DNA from 2 places in the Kitasatospora sp. NPDC036755 genome. Region 2 is predicted to be linked to the other one. Evidence: predicted binding sites of a transcription regulator. Region 2 holds the regulator's gene; the other holds the start of a gene.
The links. The regulator HrcA, encoded in region 2, represses chaperone genes, less so after heat shock. The targets are predictions, from matches to a motif close to TTNGCACTCNGNNNNNCNGAGTGCNAA.

Region 1: the regulator HrcA is predicted to act here: its motif matches at 8,616-8,642, upstream of groES (co-chaperone GroES).

Annotation. Positions count from the first base shown of each region.
Region 1 is NZ_JBEZUT010000236.1:159-11,125, reverse strand. It holds gene AB0E96_RS28805 (GuaB3 family IMP dehydrogenase-related protein) at 1-710, opposite strand, end outside; gene guaB (IMP dehydrogenase) at 871-2,373, opposite strand; gene shbA (RNA polymerase sigma factor ShbA) at 2,653-3,360, opposite strand; gene AB0E96_RS28790 (response regulator transcription factor) at 3,699-4,310, opposite strand; gene AB0E96_RS28785 (WhiB family transcriptional regulator) at 4,873-5,199, shown strand; gene AB0E96_RS28780 (LysR family transcriptional regulator) at 5,298-6,290, opposite strand; gene groL (chaperonin GroEL) at 6,423-8,051, opposite strand; gene groES (co-chaperone GroES) at 8,169-8,474, opposite strand; gene AB0E96_RS28765 (hypothetical protein) at 8,734-9,087, shown strand; gene AB0E96_RS28760 (class I SAM-dependent methyltransferase) at 9,170-10,336, shown strand; gene AB0E96_RS28755 (polysaccharide deacetylase family protein) at 10,343-10,933, opposite strand.
Region 2 is NZ_JBEZUT010000042.1:642-11,608, reverse strand. It holds gene AB0E96_RS09385 (ABC transporter ATP-binding protein) at 1-505, opposite strand, end outside; gene AB0E96_RS09380 (AMP-binding protein) at 850-2,772, shown strand; gene hemW (radical SAM family heme chaperone HemW) at 2,876-4,105, shown strand; gene AB0E96_RS09370 (Uma2 family endonuclease) at 4,146-4,700, shown strand; gene AB0E96_RS09365 (DUF3097 domain-containing protein) at 4,691-5,524, opposite strand; gene AB0E96_RS09360 (hypothetical protein) at 5,556-6,140, opposite strand; gene htpX (zinc metalloprotease HtpX) at 6,270-7,190, opposite strand; gene hrcA (heat-inducible transcriptional repressor HrcA) at 7,481-8,515, shown strand; gene dnaJ (molecular chaperone DnaJ) at 8,590-9,729, shown strand; gene AB0E96_RS09340 (16S rRNA (uracil(1498)-N(3))-methyltransferase) at 9,809-10,558, shown strand; partial or broken gene AB0E96_RS09335 (hypothetical protein) at 10,688-10,967, shown strand, end outside.

The DNA of each region.
Region 1 (10,967 bases), on a different contig from region 2:
GTCGCCATCGGCACCTGGATGCCCAGGACGTTGCGGGTGGTGTGGGCGGCGCCGCCGCCGAAGCCGACCAGCACACCGGCGGCGCCGGTCCGCATCAGGTGCAGTGCCGCGGTGTACGTGGCGCAGCCGCCGACGATCACCGGCACGTCGAGTTCGTAGATGAACTGCTTGAGGTTGAGCGGCTCGGCGGCGCTGGAGACGTGCTCGGCCGAGACGGTGGTGCCGCGGATGACGAAGACGTCGACGCCGGCGTCCACGACGGCCTTGGAGAACTCGGCGGTGCGCTGCGGCGAGAGCGCGGCGGCGGTGACGACGCCGGAGTCGCGGACCTCCTGGATCCGCTGCTTGATCAGCTCGGCGCGGATCGGCGCGGCGTAGACCTCCTGGAGCCGGCGGGTCGCGGTGGACTCGTCGGTGATCGCGGCGATCTCGTCCAGCAGCGGCTGCGGGTCCTCGTAGCGGGTCCACAGGCCTTCGAGGTTCAGCACGCCGAGACCGCCGAGGCGGCCGATCGCGATGGCCTGCTGCGGCGAGACCACGCTGTCCATCGGGGCCGCCAGGAACGGCAGCTCGAAGCGGTAGGCGTCGATCTGCCAGGCGATCGAGACCTCCTTCGGGTCCCGCGTACGCCGGCTGGGGACGACGGCGATGTCGTCGAAGGCGTACGCCCGTCGGCCGCGCTTGCCTCGCCCGATCTCGATCTCGGTCACTTCGAGCCCTTCTCTTTGTTGCTCATGCCTGCCGGGTCACCCCGGCCGCACCCCAGTATCCCGCACCGGCACGGCTCCCGCCCCGACGGCCCACGGCCCGGACAGCCCGAGGGGCCCGCCGCCGCGGTGCGGCAACGGGCCCCTCAGTGGTTCACGCCGTTCAGCGGGTCGAGTAGTTCGGCGCCTCGACGGTCATCTGGATGTCGTGCGGGTGGCTCTCCTTGAGGCCCGCCGAGGTGATCCGGACGAAGCGGCCCTTGCTCTCCATCTCGGCGACGGTGGCGGCGCCGACGTAGCCCATGGTCTGGCGCAGGCCGCCGACCAGCTGGTGCAGGACGGCCGACAGCGGGCCGCGGTAGGGCACCTGGCCCTCGATGCCCTCGGGGACGAGCTTGTCGTCCGAGGCCACCTCGGCCTGGAAGTAGCGGTCCTTGGAGTACGAGCGGCCCTGGCCGCGGGACTGCATGGCGCCCAGCGAGCCCATGCCGCGGTAGGACTTGAACTGCTTGCCGTTGATGAACAGCAGCTCGCCCGGGGACTCCTCGCAGCCGGCCAGCAGCGAGCCGAGCATCACGGTGTCGGCACCGGCGGCCAGCGCCTTGCCGATGTCGCCCGAGTACTGCAGGCCGCCGTCGCCGATGACCGGCACGCCGGCCGCCTGGCAGGCCTGGGCGGCCTCGTAGATGGCGGTGATCTGCGGGACGCCGATGCCGGCGACGACGCGGGTGGTGCAGATGGAGCCGGGGCCGACGCCGACCTTGACGCCGTCCACGCCGGCGTCGATCAGCGCCTGGGCGCCGTCGCGGGTGGCCACGTTGCCGCCGACCACGTCGATCCCGACGGCCGACTTGATCTTCGCGATCCAGGCCAGCGCGTTGTGGCTGTGGCCGTGCGAGGTGTCCACCACGAGGAAGTCGGCACCGGCCTCGACCAGGGCCTGGGCCCGGTCGAACGCCTCGGCGCTGGCACCGACGGCGGCGCCGACCAGCAGCCGGCCCTCGGCGTCCTTGGCGGCGTTCGGGTACTGCTCGGCCTTGACGAAGTCCTTGACGGTGATCAGGCCCTTGATCCGGCCCTCGTCGTCGACCAGCGGCAGCTTCTCGATCTTGTGACGGCGCAGCAGGGCCATCGCGTCCACGCCGGAGATGCCGACCTTGCCGGTGATCAGCGGCATCGGGGTCATGATCTCGCGGACCTGGCGGGTGCGGTCCGACTCGAAGGCCATGTCGCGGTTGGTGACGATGCCGAGCAGCTTGCCGGCCTCGTCGGCGATCGGCACGCCGGAGATGCGGAACTTGGCGCAGAGCGCGTCGGCCTCGGCCAGGGTGGTCTCGGGGCCGACCGTGATCGGGTCGGTGACCATGCCGGACTCGGAGCGCTTCACGAGGTCGACCTGGTTGGCCTGGTCCTCGACGGACAGGTTGCGGTGCAGCACGCCGACGCCGCCCTGGCGGGCCATCGCGATGGCCATGCGCGACTCGGTGACCTTGTCCATCGCCGCCGAGAGCAGCGGGATGTTGACGCGCACGTTCCGGGAGATCCGGGAGGAGGTGTCCACCTGGTTCGGCAGCACCTCGGAGGCCCCGGGCAGCAGCAGCACGTCGTCGTACGTGAGCCCGAGCATCGCGAACTTCTCGGGTACGCCTGCGGCGTTGTAAGACATTTGGGGGGTACCTTCCGTGGCCGGCCTAATCCGCTCACGCCCTGAGGGTGGGGGCGCATTCATCGCTCACTCGCGCAGACCGCCGAAGCCGGGTGCGAATAGGAGGATCCTCCAAGGGGACCCCGCGCGCACCCGCCAAACTTTGGCAACCCGCCCAGGCGCCGATACCCCATGGTACTGGCACCGCGAATGTGTCCTCGTGTGCCCTTGACAACACCACCGCCCCGTGGCTCATTCCCCCCGCAACCGGCGGAAACGGGCACGGACCGGGAGCAGCGGTCAGGAGGACTCCTCGGCGAGCGCGCGCAGCCGGCTGAGCGCCCGGTGCTGGGCCACCCGGACGGCGCCGGGCGACATCCCGAGCACCTCGCCGGTCTCCTCCGCCGAGAGCCCGGCGGCCACCCGCAGCAGCACCAGTTCGCGCTGACGGGCCGGCAGGTTGGACAGCAGCTCCTTCGCCCAGGCGGCGTCGCTGCTCAGCAGCGCCTGCTCCTCCGGGCCGAGCGCCTCGTCCGGCACCTCCGGCAGGTCGTCCTGCGGCACGACGGTCGAGCCGGGCCCGCGCATCGCGGCCCGCTGGAGGTCGGCGATCTTGTGGGCGGCGATCCCGTACACGAAGGCCTCGAAGGGGCGGCCCTGGTCCTTGTACCGGGGCAGCGCGCAGAGCACCGCGACGCAGACCTCCTGCGCGACGTCGTCCACGTGGTGCCGGGCCCCGCCGGGCAGCCGGACCAGCCGGGCGCGGCAGTACCGCAGCGCCAGCGGGTGGACGTAGGCGAGCAGCGCGTCGATCGCCGGGCCCTCGCCGCGCACCGCGGCCGCGACCAGTTCGCCCACCAGCGGCGAGCCGCCCGTGCCGAGCACCGGCGGGCGGTCCGGACCGGCCGCGCCGGCGGGATCGGCGTACGACGGATCGTGGCCCGGACCGGAGGGCTCGGCCTCCACCGGGTCCGCCTGGCCGGCCGCACCGGCGACGTCGTCGCGCATCGGTCCATGGTGCCTGGTCGAGCGGGAAAACGCGGCACCGCGTCCGGAGTTGTGCACCGGAACGTTATGCGCTGCGGCACCGTACGGCATGCCGCGCACCACCGGCCCCTCCTGCACCGTGCCGCCTCCCGCCCCGCCGCCGTCGGTGGTGGTTCCGTCCGTCGCGCCGTCCGCCGAGTGTCCTGCGGCTGCGTGGTTCGCCGCAGTGCCTGTCCGCTGGTCCCCGAGGTGCTCCACACCTCCATGGTGCAACCTCGGGACCGTAACGTCACACGCCCGTACGGGGACCGCCCCGGGAACCTCCGGCGGCACGCCGCAACCGGCGGCGCCGCCGGTGGTCAGCGGACCAGGCCCCAGCGGAAGCCCAGCGCCACCGCGTGCGCCCGGTCGGAGGCCCCGAGCTTCTTGAACAGCCGTCGGGCGTGGGTCTTGACCGTGTCCTCGGAGAGGAACAGCTCGCGGCCGATCTCGGCGTTGCTGCGGCCGTGGCTCATGCCCTCCAGCACCTGGATCTCACGCGCCGTCAGGGTCGGCGCGGCGCCCATGTCGGGGCTGCGCAGCCGGCGCGGGGCGAGCCGCCAGGTCGGGTCGGCGAGGGCCTGGGTGACGGTGGCCCGCAGCTCGGCGCGCGAGGCGTCCTTGTGCAGGTACCCGCGGGCGCCCGCGGCCACCGCGAGCGCGACCCCGTCGAGGTCCTCGGCGACGGTGAGCATGATGATCCGCGCGCCCGGGTCGGCGGACAGCAGCCGCCGGACCGTCTCGACCCCGCCGAGGCCGGGCATCCGGACGTCCATCAGAACGAGGTCGGAGCGGTCGGCCACCCAGCGGCGGAGGACCTCCTCCCCGTTCGTCGCGGTGGTGACCCGGTCCACACCGGGTACGGTCGCGACGGCGCGGCGAAGCGCCTCGCGGGCGAGCGGGGAATCGTCGCAAACGAGAACGGAAGTCATGACCGTCGTCCTCCGCAGCTGATCCGCGTCACGTTGAGCCTCCTGGCTGGTACGAACCTCTCCGACACGGCCGATCGGCGACAGACTTCGTCCTGATCGCCCCAACCTGCCCGCGATCGTTCCCGACGTCCGGCGCCCGCTAACCGCCTCCGCACTTCCAACGACCGTCACTCGAATGAGTTACGGCCTTCGGGGCCATCTCCACCACTGTACGTGGCCAATCCATTACCGATCAGCCGCATCGCGGTGCACACGCCGCACTTTTGCGCAGCTCACGCGCGGTCGGCGTACGACCCGCACACCGATTCGGCACGTCGCGCGCCCGTCGGCCACCCGATTGCCACGCGCGCGCCCGGCGGAGCCCTTGCCCACTATGCCCGTTTTTATAGCTTTCGTATGGTCATTGACTGTTGTGCCAGTGTGTGGGTGACTTGTCCATGGAGTTGCCTTAAGTCATATTTCCAGGTGTCCACACCAGTGCATCGAAGCCCCGCCGCACCGCTCGGCAGCAGCCCCGCCGAACGCCCGGCCGACGGCCGACAGCCTCTGAAGGGAATGAGCCATGGCAGATTTCTCCCGCCTCCCCGGTCCCAACGCGGACCTCTGGGACTGGCAGCTCTCCGCAGCCTGCCGTGGCGTGGACAGCTCGCTCTTCTTCCACCCCGAGGGCGAGCGCGGGGCCGCGCGCAGTTCGCGCGAGGCCAGCGCCAAGGAGGTCTGCATGCGCTGCCCGGTGATCGCCGAGTGCGCGGCGCACGCGCTGGCGGTCCGCGAGCCGTACGGCGTCTGGGGCGGGATGACCGAGGACGAACGCGAGGAGATGCTGGGACGCTCGCGGCACCGGCTGGTCGAGGTGCCGCTGGCCCCGCCGGCGGTCGCCCAGCGCTGACCCGACTCCAGGAGCGCCGTGAAGAAACGTTTCTTCTCGGCGCTTCAGCCTTCCGGCTCACCGTGCGTGCGGGGCCGCGGCAGCCCCGTCACTCACCGTCAGCGGTCGGCGGCCGCCCCCGCCAGCCGCTCCAGCATCAGCGCCACGGCCGGCACCTCGGCCAGGTCCGGCAGGGTCAGCGCGACCACCTGGCGCACCGCGGGCGCCCCGGAGGCCGTCCGCACCGGCACCGTCGACACGCCGTCAGGGCGTACCGACTGCAGCGCCAGCCGGGGCAGCACCGCCACTCCGAGCCCGGCCGCCACCAGGCCGACCACCGCCGGGTAGTCGTCCGTCGCGAAGTCGATCCGGGGCTCGAAGCCCGCTCCGGCGCACAGCTCCACCAGGTGCCCCCGGCACTGCGGACAGCCGGCGATCCACTGCTCCCCCGCCAGCTCGGCCAGCTCCACGCCCCGTCCGGCCAACGGGTGGGCGGCCGGCAGCAGGCCCAGCATCGGGTCGTCCAGCAGGGGGGTGACCACTAGATCGGACCAGTCGGTCCCGGCGGTCAGCTGCTGGGCCTCCAGGTTGGCCTCGGCCCGGGCCTCGCGCGGCGTGCCGTGGGCGGGCGCCGGGGCCGCGACGGCCCCGTCGGACTGCGGGTAGCGGAAGGCCAGCGCGATCTCGCACTCGCCGCCGCGCAGCATCGCCAGCGACTCCGGCGGCTCCGCCTCGACCAGCGACACGCGCACCCCCGGATGGCCGTCCCGCAGGCGGGCGACCGCCGGCGGCACCAGGGTGGAACTCGCCGTCGGGAAGGACACCAGCCGGACCCGCCCGGCCCGCAGGCCGGCGATCGCGGCCACCTCCTCCTCGGCGGCGGAGAGCCCGGCCAGGATTCCGGTGGCATGCTTGAGCAGGACCCGTCCCGCCTCGCTGAGCTGCATCCCGCGGCCCGAGCGGACCACCAGCGGGGTGTCGACCGACTTCTCCAGGGCCTTCATCTGCTGACTGATGGCGGGCTGGGTGCACCCCAGCTCGCGGGCGGCGGCGGAGAAGGAGCCGGTGCGGGCGACGGCACGCAGGACGCGCAGGTGGCGGGCCTCGATCATGCCTCAGTTATAAGGCAATCTTTGCATTCTGCAAAATTCTACTGATAGTTGAAGGATGAAGATCAACGCCGGAGGCCCGGCCCGCTCCCCCTCGCGGGGTGCGGACCGGGCCTCCGGTCAGGCGTCGGAGCCTCAGTGCGAGTGGCCGTGGCCGTGCGAGTGGCCGCCGTTGTCGGCCTCCTCCTCCTTCTTCTCCACCACGAGGGTCTCGGTGGTGAGGAGCAGGGAGGCGATCGAGGCGGCGTTCTCCAGGGCGGAGCGGGTGACCTTGACCGGGTCGATGACGCCGGCCTTCACCAGGTCGCCGTACTCGCCGGTGGCGGCGTTGTAGCCCTGGCCGGCCTCCAGCTCGGAGACCTTGGAGGTGATGACGTAGCCCTCCAGGCCGGCGTTCTGGGCGATCCAGCGCAGCGGCTCGTGCAGCGCCTTGCGGACCACGGCGACACCGGTGGCCTCGTCGCCCGACAGGCCCAGGCCGTCCTCCAGCACCTTGGCGGCGTGGACCAGGGAGGCGCCACCACCGGCGACGATGCCCTCCTCGACCGCGGCGCGGGTCGCCGAGATGGCGTCCTCCAGGCGGTGCTTGCGCTCCTTCAGCTCCACCTCGGTGGCGGCGCCGACCTTGATGACGCAGACGCCGCCGGCCAGCTTGGCCAGGCGCTCCTGCAGCTTCTCGCGGTCCCAGTCGGAGTCGGTCGCGGCGATCTCGCCCTTGATCTGGGCGACGCGGCCGGCGACGGCCTCGGCGTCACCGGCGCCGTCGACGACCGTGGTCTCGTCCTTGGTGATGGTCACGCGGCGGGCGGTGCCCAGCACGTCCAGACCGACCTGGTCGAGCTTGAGGCCGACCTCCTCGGAGATGACCTGGCCACCGGTCAGGACGGCCAGGTCGCCGAGGATCGCCTTGCGGCGGTCGCCGAAGCCCGGGGCCTTGACGGCGACGGCGTTGAAGGTGCCACGGATCTTGTTGACGACCAGGGTCGACAGCGCCTCGCCGTCGACGTCCTCGGCGATGATCAGCAGCGGCTTGGAGGCACCGCCCTGGAGGATCTTCTCCAGCAGCGGCAGCAGCTCCTGGATGGAGGAGATCTTGCCCTGGTTGATCAGGATGTACGGGTCCTCCAGGACCGCCTCCTGCCGCTCCGCGTCGGTGACGAAGTACGGCGACAGGTAGCCCTTGTCGAACTGCATGCCCTCGGTGAAGTCCAGCTCCACGCCGAAGGTGTTCGACTCCTCGACGGTGATGACACCGTCCTTGCCGACCTTGTCGATCGCCTCGGCGATCAGCTCGCCGACCTGGGTGTCCTGCGCGGAGAGGGACGCGACGGCGGCGACGTCGTCCTTGCCCTCGATCTCGCGGGCGACGGACAGCAGGTGCTCGGAGACGGCGGCGACGGCCTTGTCGATGCCCTTCTTCAGGGCGGCCGGGCCGGCGCCGGCGGCGACGTTCCGCAGGCCCTCGTTGACCAGGGCCTGGGCCAGCACGGTGGCGGTGGTGGTGCCGTCACCCGCGACGTCGTTGGTCTTGGTGGCGACCTCCTTGACGAGCTGCGCGCCAAGGTTCTCGTACGGGTCGTCCAGCTCGACCTCGCGGGCGATGGTGACACCGTCGTTGGTGATGGTCGGGGCGCCGAACTTCTTGTCGATGACGACGTTGCGGCCCTTGGGGCCGATGGTCACCTTGACGGTGTCGGCCAGCTTGTTGACACCGCGCTCCAGCGAGCGGCGGGCGTCCTCGTCGAACTGCAGGATCTTCGCCATGTTCCCTATTCCCTCGGGACTGCGGCAGGCCCACCGGCCGCCGAACTACGTGAACCAACAACCACGCCCCGGGCCACTGTCACGGAGGACACGGATCCGGGGCGGGTCGGGGACGTCTTACTTCTCGATGATCGCGAGAACGTCGCGGGCGGAGAGCACCAGGTACTCCTCGCCCTGGTACTTCACCTCGGTGCCGCCGTACTTCGAGTACAGGACGATGTCACCCACGGCGACGTCGAGCGGCAGACGCTGGCCGTCCTCGAAGCGGCCCGGGCCGACGGCCAGGACGACGCCCTCCTGGGGCTTCTCCTTGGCGGTGTCCGGGATAACCAGGCCGGAGGCCGTGGTGGTCTCGGCGTCGAGCGGCTGGACCACGATGCGGTCCTCGAGCGGCTTGATGGCAACCTTGCTGCTGGTGGTCACGTCCGAGCTCCCCTTCGGAGATTACGGGGTTTTCTAACGGGTAGGGGCGATCCTGCGGGTCTGCCGTCGCGGGGGTCAGACACGCGTCGTCGCGTTAGCACTCTCCAGGTGGTGAGTGCCAAGGACGACCATAGGGCCGTGTTAGCACTCAGTCAACCAGAGTGCCAACGACGCGCCCTGAGGACCCCGGTTCGAGGGTGAGTAGCCGGTGAGTAGCCGTACTCATGTGCGGCCCGGCCCGGCTCGCCAGACTCGTGCCATGACTCCGATCCCCCCGGTCCGCGTGGACCCGTCCCGCTCCAAGGACGCGGCGCTCTCCCTGCTGGCGCTGCTCCTGCTGGGGGCGGTGCTCCCGGTCGCCGTGTTCCTCCTCGTCTGCCTCGCCGGCAGCGCCGCCGGCTTCGACGGCGGCGACGACGGGGACGGCAGCGCCTGGGCCACCCTGGGCGCGGCCTTCCTGGCCACCCCGGTGGTCGCCCTCGCGGTGAGCGTCGTGACGGCCGTCCGCAGCCTCCGGTCCGGCTACCGGTTCCTCCCGGTCGCCGCCGCGACCACCGCCCTGGCCGCCCCGTTCTCACTGCCCACGCTGCTCTCCTCGGGCCTCCTCCGGTGAACCCGCCGCCCGGCACACCCGGGCGCACCGGGCGGCGGACGCCGCCGCTCCGCCCGCCCCGCCGACCGGCGAGAATGGGCCCGTGGACACCGAGAACCTCCAGCCGCTGCTGACGCCCGAGGGCCAGGCCCTGCTCGCCGAGTTGCGCGAGTTCACCCCCGAGGAGGAGCTCGCGCTGGCGACCCGGCTGCGGCGGGAGCACCCGGCGGAGCTGGTGTCGGCCGCGTTCGGCCAGGCACGGCTGCGGCAGCGGGCGCGGGCGAAGTTCGGGACGGACGCCGACCTGATGTACTTCACGCCCAACGGGGTCGAGCAGTCCACCCGGCGCAGCGTGGCCGAGTGGCGGGCGCGGCGGTTCGCGGCCCTGGGCGTACGGCGGCTGGCGGACCTGTGCTGCGGCATCGGCGGGGACGTGCTGGCGCTGGCCCGGGCGGGCATCGAGGTGCTGGCCGTCGACAAGGACCCGGCGGCCTGCGCCGCCACCGCGGCCAACGCCGCCGCCCTGGGCCTCGCGGAGCTGGTCGAGGTGCGCTGCGCAGACGTCGCCGAGGTGGACGTCACCGGCTACGACGCGGTGTTCACCGACCCGGCCCGGCGCACCGCGCGCGGCCGGGTGTTCGACCCCGAGGCGTACGCCCCGCCGCTCTCCTGGGCAATCGAGGCCGGCCGGCGGACCCCGGTCGGCGCGCTGAAGGTCGCGCCGGGCATCCCGCACGAGGCCGTGCCGGAGGACGCCGAGGCCGAGTGGGTCTCCGACCACGGCGACGTCAAGGAGGCGGTGCTCTGGTTCGGCACCGGGGCCACGAGCCCGCACCGGGCCACCCTGCTGCCGCAGGGCGCCGGTCTGACCGGCGGCGACCTGCCCGACCCGCCGGCCGGCCCGGTCGGGCGCTACCTGTACGAGCCGGACGGCGCGGTGATCCGGGCCCACCTGGTGGCCGAGGTCGCCGGGCAGGTGAACGGCCGGCTGATCGACCCGAAGATCGCCTACCTGACCTCGGACGAGCTGGTCGCCACCCCGTACGCGCACGCCTTCGAGCTCACCGACGTACTGCCGTTCAACATCAAGAAGCTCAAGGCGCTGCTGCGCGAGCGGGCGGTCGGCACGGTGGTGATCAAGAAGCGCGGGATGGCGATCACCCCGGAGGAGCTGCGCCGTCAGCTCAAGCCCTCCGGGCCGAACACCGTCACCGTGATCCTCAGCCGCACCGACAACGGGCCGCTGATGATGCTGGGGCAGCCGGTCTGAGCCGGGCTACGAGGCGGGCGCCTGGATGTAGTCCTCAAGGCGGGCCACCGAGAAGCCCTGCTCCTGGATCCGGGCCAGCAGGTCGCCGAACATCTGGGTCATCGTGGCGCCCTTGAGCTCCTTGGGGCCGCGGAAGTGCGCCAGGATGATGTCGCCGGGCTTCAGCTTCTTGTCCGCCGCCTGGTACTGCATGTCGTGGATCTGCATCGACTCGCGCCACAGCACGATCGCGCGCGGGCCGCACTGCTGGACCGAGGTGTTGAGGGTCGGGGTGTTGGCGCCGTCGCCGAACGGCGGGCGGAACAGCAGCGGGGCGGTGCCGTACTGCTGGGTGAGCGCGGACTGGTCGTCGCAGATCTCGGCCTTCTGCTTCTCCGGCGGGATCTTGCTCATCACCGGGTGGTCCACGGTGTGGTTCTGGATGTGGTTGCCCAGCGCCTGGAGCGGCTTGAAGTAGGCGTAGTCGTTCTTGACGATGTCCCTGGTCAGGAACATCGAGATCGGCACCTTGAGGTCGGTGAGCATCTCGACGAACTTCGGGTCCTTCTCGGCCCCGTCGTCGATGGTGATGAAGACGACCTTGTCACTGGTCTTCACATCGCTGAACACCGGTACGGGGCCGGTCCGTTCG
Region 2 (10,967 bases):
CGAGCGCGGGGATGACGGCGAGCAGCAGGCCGGACAGCGGGACGTCCTGGTTGAGCGCCATGATGATGCCGCCGACGCACATGATCGGTGCGGCGACCATGAGCGTGAAGCTCATCAGGGCGAGCATCTGGACCTGTTGGACGTCGTTGGTGGTGCGGGTGATCAGGGAGGGGGCGCCGAACTGGCCGACCTCGCGGGAGGAGAAGCTCTGCACCCGGTCGAAGACGGCGGCGCGGACGTCCCGGCCGAAGGCCATGGCGGTGCGCGCGCCGATGAAGACGGCGCCGATGGAGCAGAGGGCCTGGAGGAGGGTGACCGCGATCATCACCCCGCCGACGCGCAGGATGTAGCCGGTGTCGCCCTTGACCACGCCGTCGTCGATGATGTCGGCGTTGAGCGTCGGCAGGTAGAGCGCCGCGAGGGTGGACACCAGCTGGAGCAGCACCAGCAGGCAGATGGGTCGGGAGTACGGGCGCAGGTGCGCCCTCAGCAGTCTGATCAGCACTAGCACACTCTTGTCGTCGCCGGTCGGGTTCGCACCCCAATTCTCGGTGTTCTGTAGCGTCGTACAGGCCATTCGGCGTGTGGGAACCGGAGGTTTGCCGGGCCTTTGCCGAACGGCCGGGTGCGGCGGCGGTGGCGGGGCCGGTGGCGGGGCCGGTGCGGCACGGGCGGTGCGGCGGTGTGCCGTCGGGTGCAGCCCTCTTACGGAATGACCGGTTTCCCCCTAGGCTGCTGATTGCCCCTTTGTTACTGACCGGTACCGCTCAGGTGAACCGGGGCCCGGCGACCGCCCCCACGGACGCCGCGACAATCCCTCAGACGGCCACCCGCCACCGGAGGTCCTCGTTGAGTTCCGCGCAGTCCCTGATCGACTCCGGCAGGCCCGACCTCGTCGCCGGGCGTCCCGCTTCTGTCGCCCACCTGTTCCTGGAGCGGGTCGCCCTGACCCCGAACGCCGAGGCCTACCGCTACCCCTCGCCCGTGGACGAGCAGGCCGCCGACGGCGCGCCCGGCGCCGAGCAGTGGCGCTCGCTCACCTGGGCGCAGACCGCGACCCGGGTCAAGGCGGTGGCCGCCGGCCTGATGGCGCTCGGCATCCGTCCCGAGGACCGGGTGGCCCTGGCCTCCTCGACCCGGCTCGAATGGATCGTCGCCGACCTCGGCGCCATGTGCGCGGGCGCCGCGATCACGACCGTCTACCCGAGCACCAACGCGGACGAGACCGCGTTCATCCTCTCCGACTCCGGCTCCCGGGCGCTGTTCGCCGAGAACGCGGCCCAGCTGGCCAAGGCCGTCGAGCAGATCGACCAGCTGCCCGAGCTGCGCACCGTGATCCTCTTCGACGCGCCGGCCGGGGCCCCCGAGACCAAGGGCCTGGAGCTGCTCACCCTCGCCGAGCTGGAGGAGCGCGGCGCCCGGTACCTGGCGGAGCACCCGGACGCGGTGGAGAAGACCGTCGACGGGCTCGGCAAGGAGCAGCTGGCCACCCTCATCTACACCTCCGGCACTACGGGCCGCCCCAAGGGCGTGCGCCTGGTGCACGACTGCTGGGCGTACGAGGGCCGGGCGCAGGAGGCCAGCGGGCTGCTGGGCCCCGACGACGTGCAGTTCATGTGGCTGCCGCTGTCGCACGTGTTCGGCAAGACGCTGATCTCCGGGCAGATCGCCACCGGGCACGTGATGGCGGTGGACGGCCGGGTGGACCGGATCATCCACAACCTGCCGGCGATCCGGCCGACCATCATGGCCTCGGCGCCGCGCATCTTCGAGAAGGTCTACAACGGCATCGCCGGGAAGGCCCGGGCGGAGGGCGGCGCCAAGTACCGGATCTTCATGTGGGCGGCCAAGGTCGCCCGGGAGCACGCCCGGGCGGTCCAGGAGAGCCGGGTCGCCACCGGCACCGAGTCCGCCCCGCTGGGGCTGCGGGTGCAGCACGCGCTGGCCGACAGACTGGTGTACGCGAAGATCCGGGCGGCCTTCGGCGGCCGGTTGCGCGGCGCGGTCTCCGGCAGCGCCGCGCTCGCCCCGGAGATCGGCTACTTCTTCCTCGGCGCCGGGGTGCCGATCCTGGAGGGCTACGGACTGAGCGAGACCAGCGCCGGCTCCTGCGTGAACCGCGCGGAGGACGTGCGGATCGGCACGGTGGGCCGCCCGCTGCCCGGCACCGAGGTGCGGATCGCCGAGGACGGCGAGATCCTGCTGCGCGGCCCCGGCGTCATGCGCGGCTACCACAACCTGCCGGAGAAGACCGCCGAGGTGCTGGAGTCGGACGGCTGGTTCCACACCGAGGACATCGGCGAGCTCACCCCGGACGGCTTCCTGCGGATCACCGACCGCAAGAAGGACCTGTTCAAGACCTCCGGCGGCAAGTACGTGGCGCCCAGCGAGGTCGAGGGCAAGTTCAAGGCGGTCTGCCCGTTCGTCAGCAACATCCTGGTGATCGGCAACGGCCGCAACTACTGCACCGCGCTGATCGGCCTGGACGAGGCGGTCCTGCTGCCGTGGGCCGCCGAGCACGGCCTGGCCGGCCGGTCCTACGCCGAGCTGGCCGCCGAGCCGGCCGTGCACGAGCTGATCGAGGGCTTCGTGAAGCGGGTCAACGGCGACCTCCAGCGGTGGCAGACGATCAAGAAGTTCCACCTGCTGCCGCGCGACCTCGACATCGAGCACGGCGAGCTCACCCCGAGCCTGAAGATCAAGCGCCCGGTGGTCGAGCGGACCTACGCGGACGCGGTGACCGCGATGTACGCGGGCGCCAACGAGGCCTGAACGGCCCGCCGAAAGGGCCCGGGAGGCCCCGCCGGCGAGGTGTGAGGGGCCCGGCTCCCGTACGGCCCGCCGATTCGGTCGGGCCGTACGGGACAATGGGCTCATGCCCTCCGCACTTCCCGACGGCGAACCGGTGCCGTCCGACGGTTCCCTGCCCGCGCACGCCCTCGACGGGCTGGGCTCGCGGCCGTTCGGCTTCTACCTGCACGTGCCCTACTGCGCCAGCCGCTGCGGCTACTGCGACTTCAACACCTACACCGCCACCGAGCTGCGCTCCTCCGGGGCTGTCGCCTCGCAGGAGACGTACGCGGACAACGTGGTCGCCGAGATCCGCCTCGCCCGCAAGGTGCTGGGGGACGCGGACCTCCCGGTGCGGACCGTCTTCCTCGGCGGCGGCACCCCGACCCTGCTGCCCGCCCGCGACCTGGTGAAGATGCTCGCCGCGGTCCGCGAGGAGTTCGGGCTCGCCGAGGACGCCGAGGTCACCACCGAGGCCAACCCGGAGTCGGTGGACCCGGCGTACCTGGCCGAACTGCGCGAGGGCGGCTACAACCGGCTCTCCTTCGGCATGCAGAGCGCCCGGCCGCACGTGCTGAAGCTGCTCGACCGCCACCACACCCCGGGCCGTCCCGAGGCCTGCGTGGCCGAGGCCCGCGCGGCCGGCTTCGAGCACGTCAACCTGGACCTCATCTACGGCACCCCGGGCGAGTCCGACGACGACTGGCGGGCCTCCCTGGACGCCGCCATCGGCGCCGGTCCCGACCACGTCTCCGCGTACTCGCTGATCGTCGAGGAGGGCACCCGGCTCGCCGCCCGGGTCAAGCGCGGCGAACTGCCGATGATCGACGACGACGTGCACGCCGACCGCTACCTGATCGCCGAGGAGGCGCTCGCCGCCGCCGGCTACTCCTGGTACGAGGTGTCCAACTGGGCCACCACCCCGGAGGGCCGCTGCCGCCACAACGAGCTGTACTGGACCGGCGCCGACTGGTGGGGCGCCGGCCCCGGCGCCCACAGCCACGTCGGCGGCGTCCGCTGGTGGAACGCCAAGCACCCGGCCGCCTACGCGCAGGCCCTCGCCGAGGGCCGCACCCCGGGCCTGGGCCGGGAGGTGCTGGCCGAGGAGGACCGCCGGGTCGAGCGCATCCTGCTCGAACTGCGCCTGGTCGACGGGGTCTCCCTCGACCTGCTCACCGCCGCCGGCCGCGAGGCCGCCGACCGGGCCCTCGCCGACGGACTCCTCGCCGCCGGGCCCCACGCCCGGGGCCGCGCCGCCCTGACCCTCCAGGGGCGGCTGCTGGCGGACGCGGTGGTGCGTGACCTGGTGGACTGATTGTCGTTAACGTGGTGTCAGCCGTCGGAGGGAGCGCGCAATGACCGCCATCGATGACCGGGTGACGGGGATCTTCGAGAACCTGGAGGTCCCCGAAGGCTTCAAGGCCGAGCTCATCAGGGGGGAAATCGTGATGATGGCCAGGCCGGACATGGTCCACAACCTCATCATCCGGGCCATTCAGCATCAGACGCCGTACGCCCGGTGGAATGCCCTGACCACGCAGGACGTGGCCTTTCCCCGGGAGGCCAGTGAGCCGCAGCCGGACCTGGTCGTGTTCGAGCGCGGGGCGGCGGAGGAGAGCGGACGGCTGTTGCCCGCGCCCGCGGTCACCCTGGTGGTCGAGGTGGTCTCGAAGACCAGCGCGCACCGCGACTACCGGACCAAGCGGGAGCTCTATGCCGAGGGCCGGATTCCCGCCTACTTGGTCGTCGACCCGATCAAAGGTGTCTGCGTGCTGCTGACCGAGCCGACCCGGTTGGCCTCCGGGGAGCCGGACTACGCGGTCGAGCGGACCGCGAAGTTCGGTGACCCGATTCCGATGGACCTGCTGGGCATCACGCTCGACACCTCGGAGTTCCGGACCTACTCCTGACCCGGCAGGGCCGTGAAGTCGATCAGCTCCTCCACGCGGCCGAGCAGCGCGGGTTCCAGGTCCCGGTAGCTGTTCACCTTGGACAGGATGTGCTTCCAGGCCGCCGGGGTGTCGACCGGCCAGCCGAGGCGGCGGCAGGTGCCCTCCTTCCAGTCCTCGCCCATCGGGACGTCGGGCCAGGCGGGAATGCCCACGCTGGAGGGCTTCACGGCCTGCCAGACGTCGATGTAGGGGTGGCCGACGACCAGCACGGAGTCGCCGGTGACCCGGGCGGCGATGCGGTGCTCCTTGGTGCCGGGGAGCAGGTGGTCGACCAGGACGCCGAGGCGCCGCCCCGGGCCGGGGGCGAAGTCGGCGACGATCGCGGGCAGGTCGTCGATGCCGCGCAGGTACTCGACGACGACGCCCTCGACCCGCAGGTCGTCGCCCCAGACCCGCTCGACCAGCTCCGCGTCGTGCCGGCCCTCCACGTAGATGCGGGACTCGCGGGCCACCCGGGCGCGGGCGTTCGGGACGGCGATCGAGCCGGAGGCGGTGCGGGCCGGGGTGCGGGGCGCCGCCGGGCCGGCCGGGCGGACCAGGGTGACGACCCGGCCCTCCAGCAGGAAGCCGCGCGGCACCAGCGGGAACACCCGGTGCTTGCCGAACCGGTCCTCCAGGGTGACGGTGAACCCCTCGGCGGTCTTCTCGCAGCGCACCACCGCCCCGCAGAAGCCGGTCGAGGCCTCCTCGACCACCAGGTCCCGCTCGGCGGGCACCTCCGGGGCGGGCTGCTGCTTCTTCCACGGCGGGGTCAGGTCGGGTCCGTACTGGCGGCTGCGCATACGGGTGATCATAGGGACGGCGGACGGCCCGTCAGAGGCCCGGCGCGCCCCAGACCGGGAACCAGCGGCCGAGGTCCTTCTCCAGCCGCAGATCGTTCCCGAGCATCGCGTTGACCTGCAGCTCCAGCGGGCTGTCGCGCTTCTCCCCGCCGCCGGGCATCGGCGCGAAGGGGTAGAACGTCCCCCGCTTGTAGAGGTAGACCAGGGCCAGCGAGCGCCCCTGCGGGTCGCGGAAGGCGACCAGCGAGCAGAGCAGCTGCGGGCCGAAGCCGTTGGCCTCCAGCTCGCTGTTGACCGCGTGCAGGTCGTTCACCAGCTCCGGCAGCTCTTTGGGCCGGTGCCGGGCGAGCAGCCAGGAGTAGCCGTAGTCGTCCTTGGAGGCCTCCACCGGGACGCCGCCGCGCTCGGTGTCGGCGTCCAGCAGCGCCCGCACCTGCTGCTCGACCTGGACGAAGGCGGCTCCCTCGACGGCCGCGAAGCAGACCGAGCCGAGCCCGGTGGGGGTGAACCCGGCCCCGGCCTCCAGGGTGAGCGCGGCGGACGGCACGCCGAACAGCTGGTCGAGGTCGGGCTTGACGGGCTTGGTACGGCCGAACAGCGTGTCCAGGATTCCCACGGCGGTCCTTTCGGGACGGACGGGACGGGACGGTTTCGGGAGGACGGTTTCGGGAGGACGGTTTCGGGGCGGAAGCCTCGGGACGGAAGCCTCGGGCGGGACGGATTCGGGAGGGCCGAACGGCGGGCGTCAGCGGCCGAGCTGCTCGGAGATCCGCGCCAGCTGCTCCAGCCGCTTCTCCAGGCTCGGGTGGGTGGACAGCAGTTGCGAGGCGGTCTCCCGGGCGCTCAGCGCGGGGGCGAAGTAGAAGGCGTTGTAGGCCTGGGCCTGGCGCAGGTCCTTGCTGGGGATGGCCGCGATCTGCCCGGTCACCTTGGTGAGCGCCGAGGCCAGGGCGCTGGGCCGGCCGGTGAGCTGGGCGGCGGCCCGGTCGGCGGCGAGTTCGCGGTAGCGGGACAGCAGCCGGGTGAGCAGGAAGCTGATCGCGTAGACGACGATCGACACCAGCGGGATGATCAGCGCCAGGACGGCCGCGTTCTGGTCGTTGTTGTTGCGCCCGCCGCCCATGAACCCGCCGTACACGGCGATCCGCGTCATCGCGCCGGCGAGGACGCCGAGGAAGCCGGCGATCGTCATCACCGCGACGTCCCGGTGGGCGACGTGCGACAGCTCGTGCGCGAGGACGCCCTCCAGTTCCTCCGGTTCCAGCCGGCGCAGCAGCCCGGTGGTCACGCAGACCACCGCGTTCTGCGGGTTGCGGCCGGTGGCGAAGGCGTTCGGCATGTCGTTGTCGGCGACCGCCACCCGGGGTTTGGGCATGTCGGCCAGGGCGCAGAGCCGGTCGACGGTGCCGTGCAGCTGGGGGAACTGTTCCGGGGACACCTGGTGGGCGCCCATCGCCCGTTCGGTGATCTTGTCGCTGAACCAGAACTGGGCCACGAACAGCCCGCCGGAGATCAGGACGATCAGTGGCCAGGCGCCGCGCAGCAGCGCGATCAGCAGGCCGGTGAAACCGACGTACAGCAGCCCGATCACGAACATCGTCGCGACCATGCGGCCGGTCAGGCCGCGGTCGGGCGCGAAACGGGTGTGCTGGCCCGAGCTCGACATCGCTTGCTCCTCCGTTCGCCGTCGCTTTCGATGCTGCCACCCGGACGGCCTCCCGGCACCACCCCGGCGCCGGGGAATCGAACCGCCGGGGCCGCGCGGGCCGTGTCCGGAACTGCGGGGAGGATCACGCCGGTCGGGCCGTTCCTGCCGTAGGACCCGGGCCTTACACTGGCAGGTACGGTTTTGGCACTCGGCTGTTCAGAGTGCCAGGGCCGAGGGACTCCCCGCAGGGGCCCGCCGCAGCAAGGGAAGCAGTCGGAACAACGTGCGAAGACGGAGGTGCGTGCCCCATGGCCGGTGAGGTCCGCCAGCTGGACGAACGCAAGCTCGCCGTGCTCCGCGCCATCGTGCAGGACTACGTGGGCACCGAGGAGCCGGTCGGCTCCAAGGCCCTGGTGGAGCGGCACAACCTCGGCGTCTCCCCGGCGACCGTCCGCAACGACATGGCGGGGCTGGAGGAGGAGGGTTACATCCACCAGCCGCACACCAGCGCCGGCCGCATCCCGACCGACAAGGGGTACCGCCTCTTCGTCGACAAGCTCGCCGAGATCAAGCCGATGAGCGCCCCCGAGCGCCGGGCCATCCGGCACTTCCTGGACGGCGCGGTCGACCTGGACGACGTGGTCGCCCGTACGGTGCGGCTGCTCGCCCAGCTGACCCGGCAGGTCGCGGTGGTGCAGTACCCCTCGCTGACGCGTTCCACCGTCCGGCACATCGAGCTGGTGGCGCTGGCCCCGGCGAAGGTGATGCTGGTCCTGATCACCAACACCGGCCGGGTCGAGCAGCGGATGGTCGACTGCCCGGGCTCGGTCGGCGAGACGGTGCTGGCCGACCTGCGGGCCCGGATCAACGCGGGAGCCGCCGGCCGGCGCCTCCCGGAGGTCCCGGGGCTGCTGGAGGAGTTGCCGGCGCTGTTCGACCAGGCCGACCGGCCGACCGTCAGCACGGTCCTGGCGACCCTGTTCGAGACGCTCGCCGAGCAGAACGAGGAGCGGATCATGCTGGCCGGCACGGCCAACCTGACCCGCTTCGGGCACGACTTCCCGCTCACCATCCAGCCGGTGCTGGAAGCCCTGGAGGAGCAGGTCGTCCTGCTCCGCCTCCTGGGTGAGACCGCGGACGCCGCGATGACGGTCCGGATCGGGCGCGAGAACGCCTACGAGGGGCTGAATTCCACCTCGGTCGTTTCGGTCGGCTACGGTTCGGGCGACGAGAGCGTGGCGAAGCTGGGTGTGATCGGTCCGACCCGGATGGACTACCCGGGCACAATGGGGGCGGTGCGAGCGGTGGCGCGGTACGTGGGCCAGATCCTGGCCGAGTCCTAGCAAGGCCGCCGTTAGAGTTCTAACGGTGGCGTCCAGTCGCAGCACTACTACAGGCGGAACAAGCGGAGCATTTGGTGGCCACGGACTACTACGCGGTACTCGGCGTCCGACGGGATGCGGGGCAGGACGAGATCAAGAAGGCGTTCCGGCGCCTGGCACGCGAACTGCACCCGGACGTCAACCCGGACCCGAAGACGCAGGAGCGGTTCAAGGAGATCAACGCCGCCTACGAGGTGCTCTCCGATCCGCAGAAGCGCCAGGTCTACGACCTCGGCGGGGACCCGCTGTCCCCGGGCGGAGGCGGTGCGGGCGGCTTCGGCGCCGGCGCGGCGGGCTTCGGCTTCTCCGACATCATGGACGCCTTCTTCGGCGCCGCGGCCGGGCAGCGCGGCCCGCGCTCGCGCACCCGCCGCGGCCAGGACGCCATGATCCGGCTGGAGATCACCCTGGAGGAGGCCGCTTTCGGCACCACCAAGGAGCTCCAGGTCGACACCGCCGTCACCTGCACCACCTGCAGCGGCGAGGGCGCGGCCCCCGGCACCTCCGCGCAGACCTGTGACATGTGCCGCGGCAAGGGCGAGGTCTCCCAGGTCACCCGGTCCTTCCTGGGCCAGGTCATGACCTCCCGCCCCTGCCCGCAGTGCCAGGGCTTCGGCACCGTCGTGCCGACCCCGTGCCCGGAGTGCGCCGGCGACGGCCGCGTGCGCGCCCGCCGCACCCTGACCGTCAAGATCCCGGCCGGTGTCGACAACGGCACCCGGATCCAGCTGGCCGGCGAGGGCGAGGTCGGCCCCGGCGGCGGCCCGGCCGGCGACCTCTACGTCGAGATCGCCGAGACCACCCACGCCATCTTCCAGCGGCGCGGGGACGACCTGCACTGCACCGTCACCATCCCGATGACGGCGGCCGCGCTCGGCACCCAGGTGCCGCTGCAGACCCTGGACGGCCTGGAGGAGGTCGACATCCGGCCCGGCACCCAGTCCGGCCAGTCGATCCCGCTGCACGGCCGGGGCATCACCCACCTGCGCGGCGGCGGCCGGGGCGACCTGATAGTGCACGTCGAGGTGAAGACCCCCAGCAAGCTCGACGCCGAGCAGGAGGAACTGCTGCGCCGCCTCGCGGTGCTGCGCGGCGAGGAGCGGCCGTCCGGCCAGTTCGCGCCGGGCCAGCAGGGCCTGTTCTCCCGGCTGAAGGACGCCTTCAACGGCCGGTAGTCGTCCGCGGAGGGGTGCCGGGGGAGGATCCCCGGCACCCCTTCGGTGTTCCCGTCCCACTCCCGGAGGTTCCCCCGTCATGACCGCGCCCGTCTTCTTCGTCGAGACCGAGCGGATCGCCACCGCCGTGCCCGGGGCCGTGGTGCGTCTGGACGGCCCGGAGGGGCGGCACGCGGCCGCGGTCAAGCGGCTGACGCCGGGCGAGGCGGTGACCCTGGCCGACGGGCTCGGGCTCGGGGTGGACGGCACGGTGGCCGAGGTGCTCGGCAAGGACGAGATCGACGTGACGGTCGCCGCCGTGCGCCGGGAGCCGGAGCCCGCGCCGCGGATCGTGGTCGTCCAGGCGCTGCCCAAGGGCGACCGCGGCGAGCTGGCCGTGGAGACGATGACCGAGGTCGGCGTGGACGTGGTGATCCCGTGGTCCGCCTCGCGCTGCATCACCCAGTGGAAGGGCGACCGCGGCGCCAAGGCGCTCGCCAAGTGGCGGGCCACCGCCCGGGAGGCGGGCAAGCAGTCCCGCCGGCTGCGCTTCCCCCTGGTCCGGGACGTGATGACCACCCGGCAACTGGTGCCGGTGCTGATGGAGGCCGCGTTCGCCGCCGTGCTGCACGAGGAGGGCGCCGAGCCGCTGGCGCACGCCGGGCTGCCGCGGGGCGGGGACATCGTGCTGGTGGTCGGCCCGGAGGGCGGGGTCTCCCCGGAGGAGCTGGCGGCCTTCGCCGAGGCGGGCGCGAAGCCGTACCGGCTGGGCCCCTCGGTGCTGCGCACCTCCACCGCCGGGGTGGCCGCCGGCGCGCTGCTGCTCGGGCGCACCGGCCGCTGGTCGTAGCGCCCCGGGCCGCCCCGGGGGCCGCTGTCCGGGGCCGCTGTCCGGGCCGCGTAGCAGCCGTCCGCGGGCGGCGCCGGGAGTCTGCGGAAAACGGCGCGGATCGTACGCGCACCTGCCTAGGCTGACCGGGTGACGGACTCCCTGAGCACCCCTCCGAACGCCTACCTCCGCCATCCCCACCTGCACGGTGACCTGGTCTCCTTCGTCGCCGAGGACGATCTCTGGCTCGCTCCGCTGGACGGCGGCCGGGCCTGGCGGCTGACGGCGGACCACCTGCCGGTCCACCACCCGAGGTTCTCCCCGGACGGGCGGCACCTCGCCTTCACCTCCACCCGGGACGGCGCCCCCGAGGTGCACGTGGTGCCGGTGGACGGCGGCCCCTCGCGCCGGCTCACCCACTGGGGCAGCC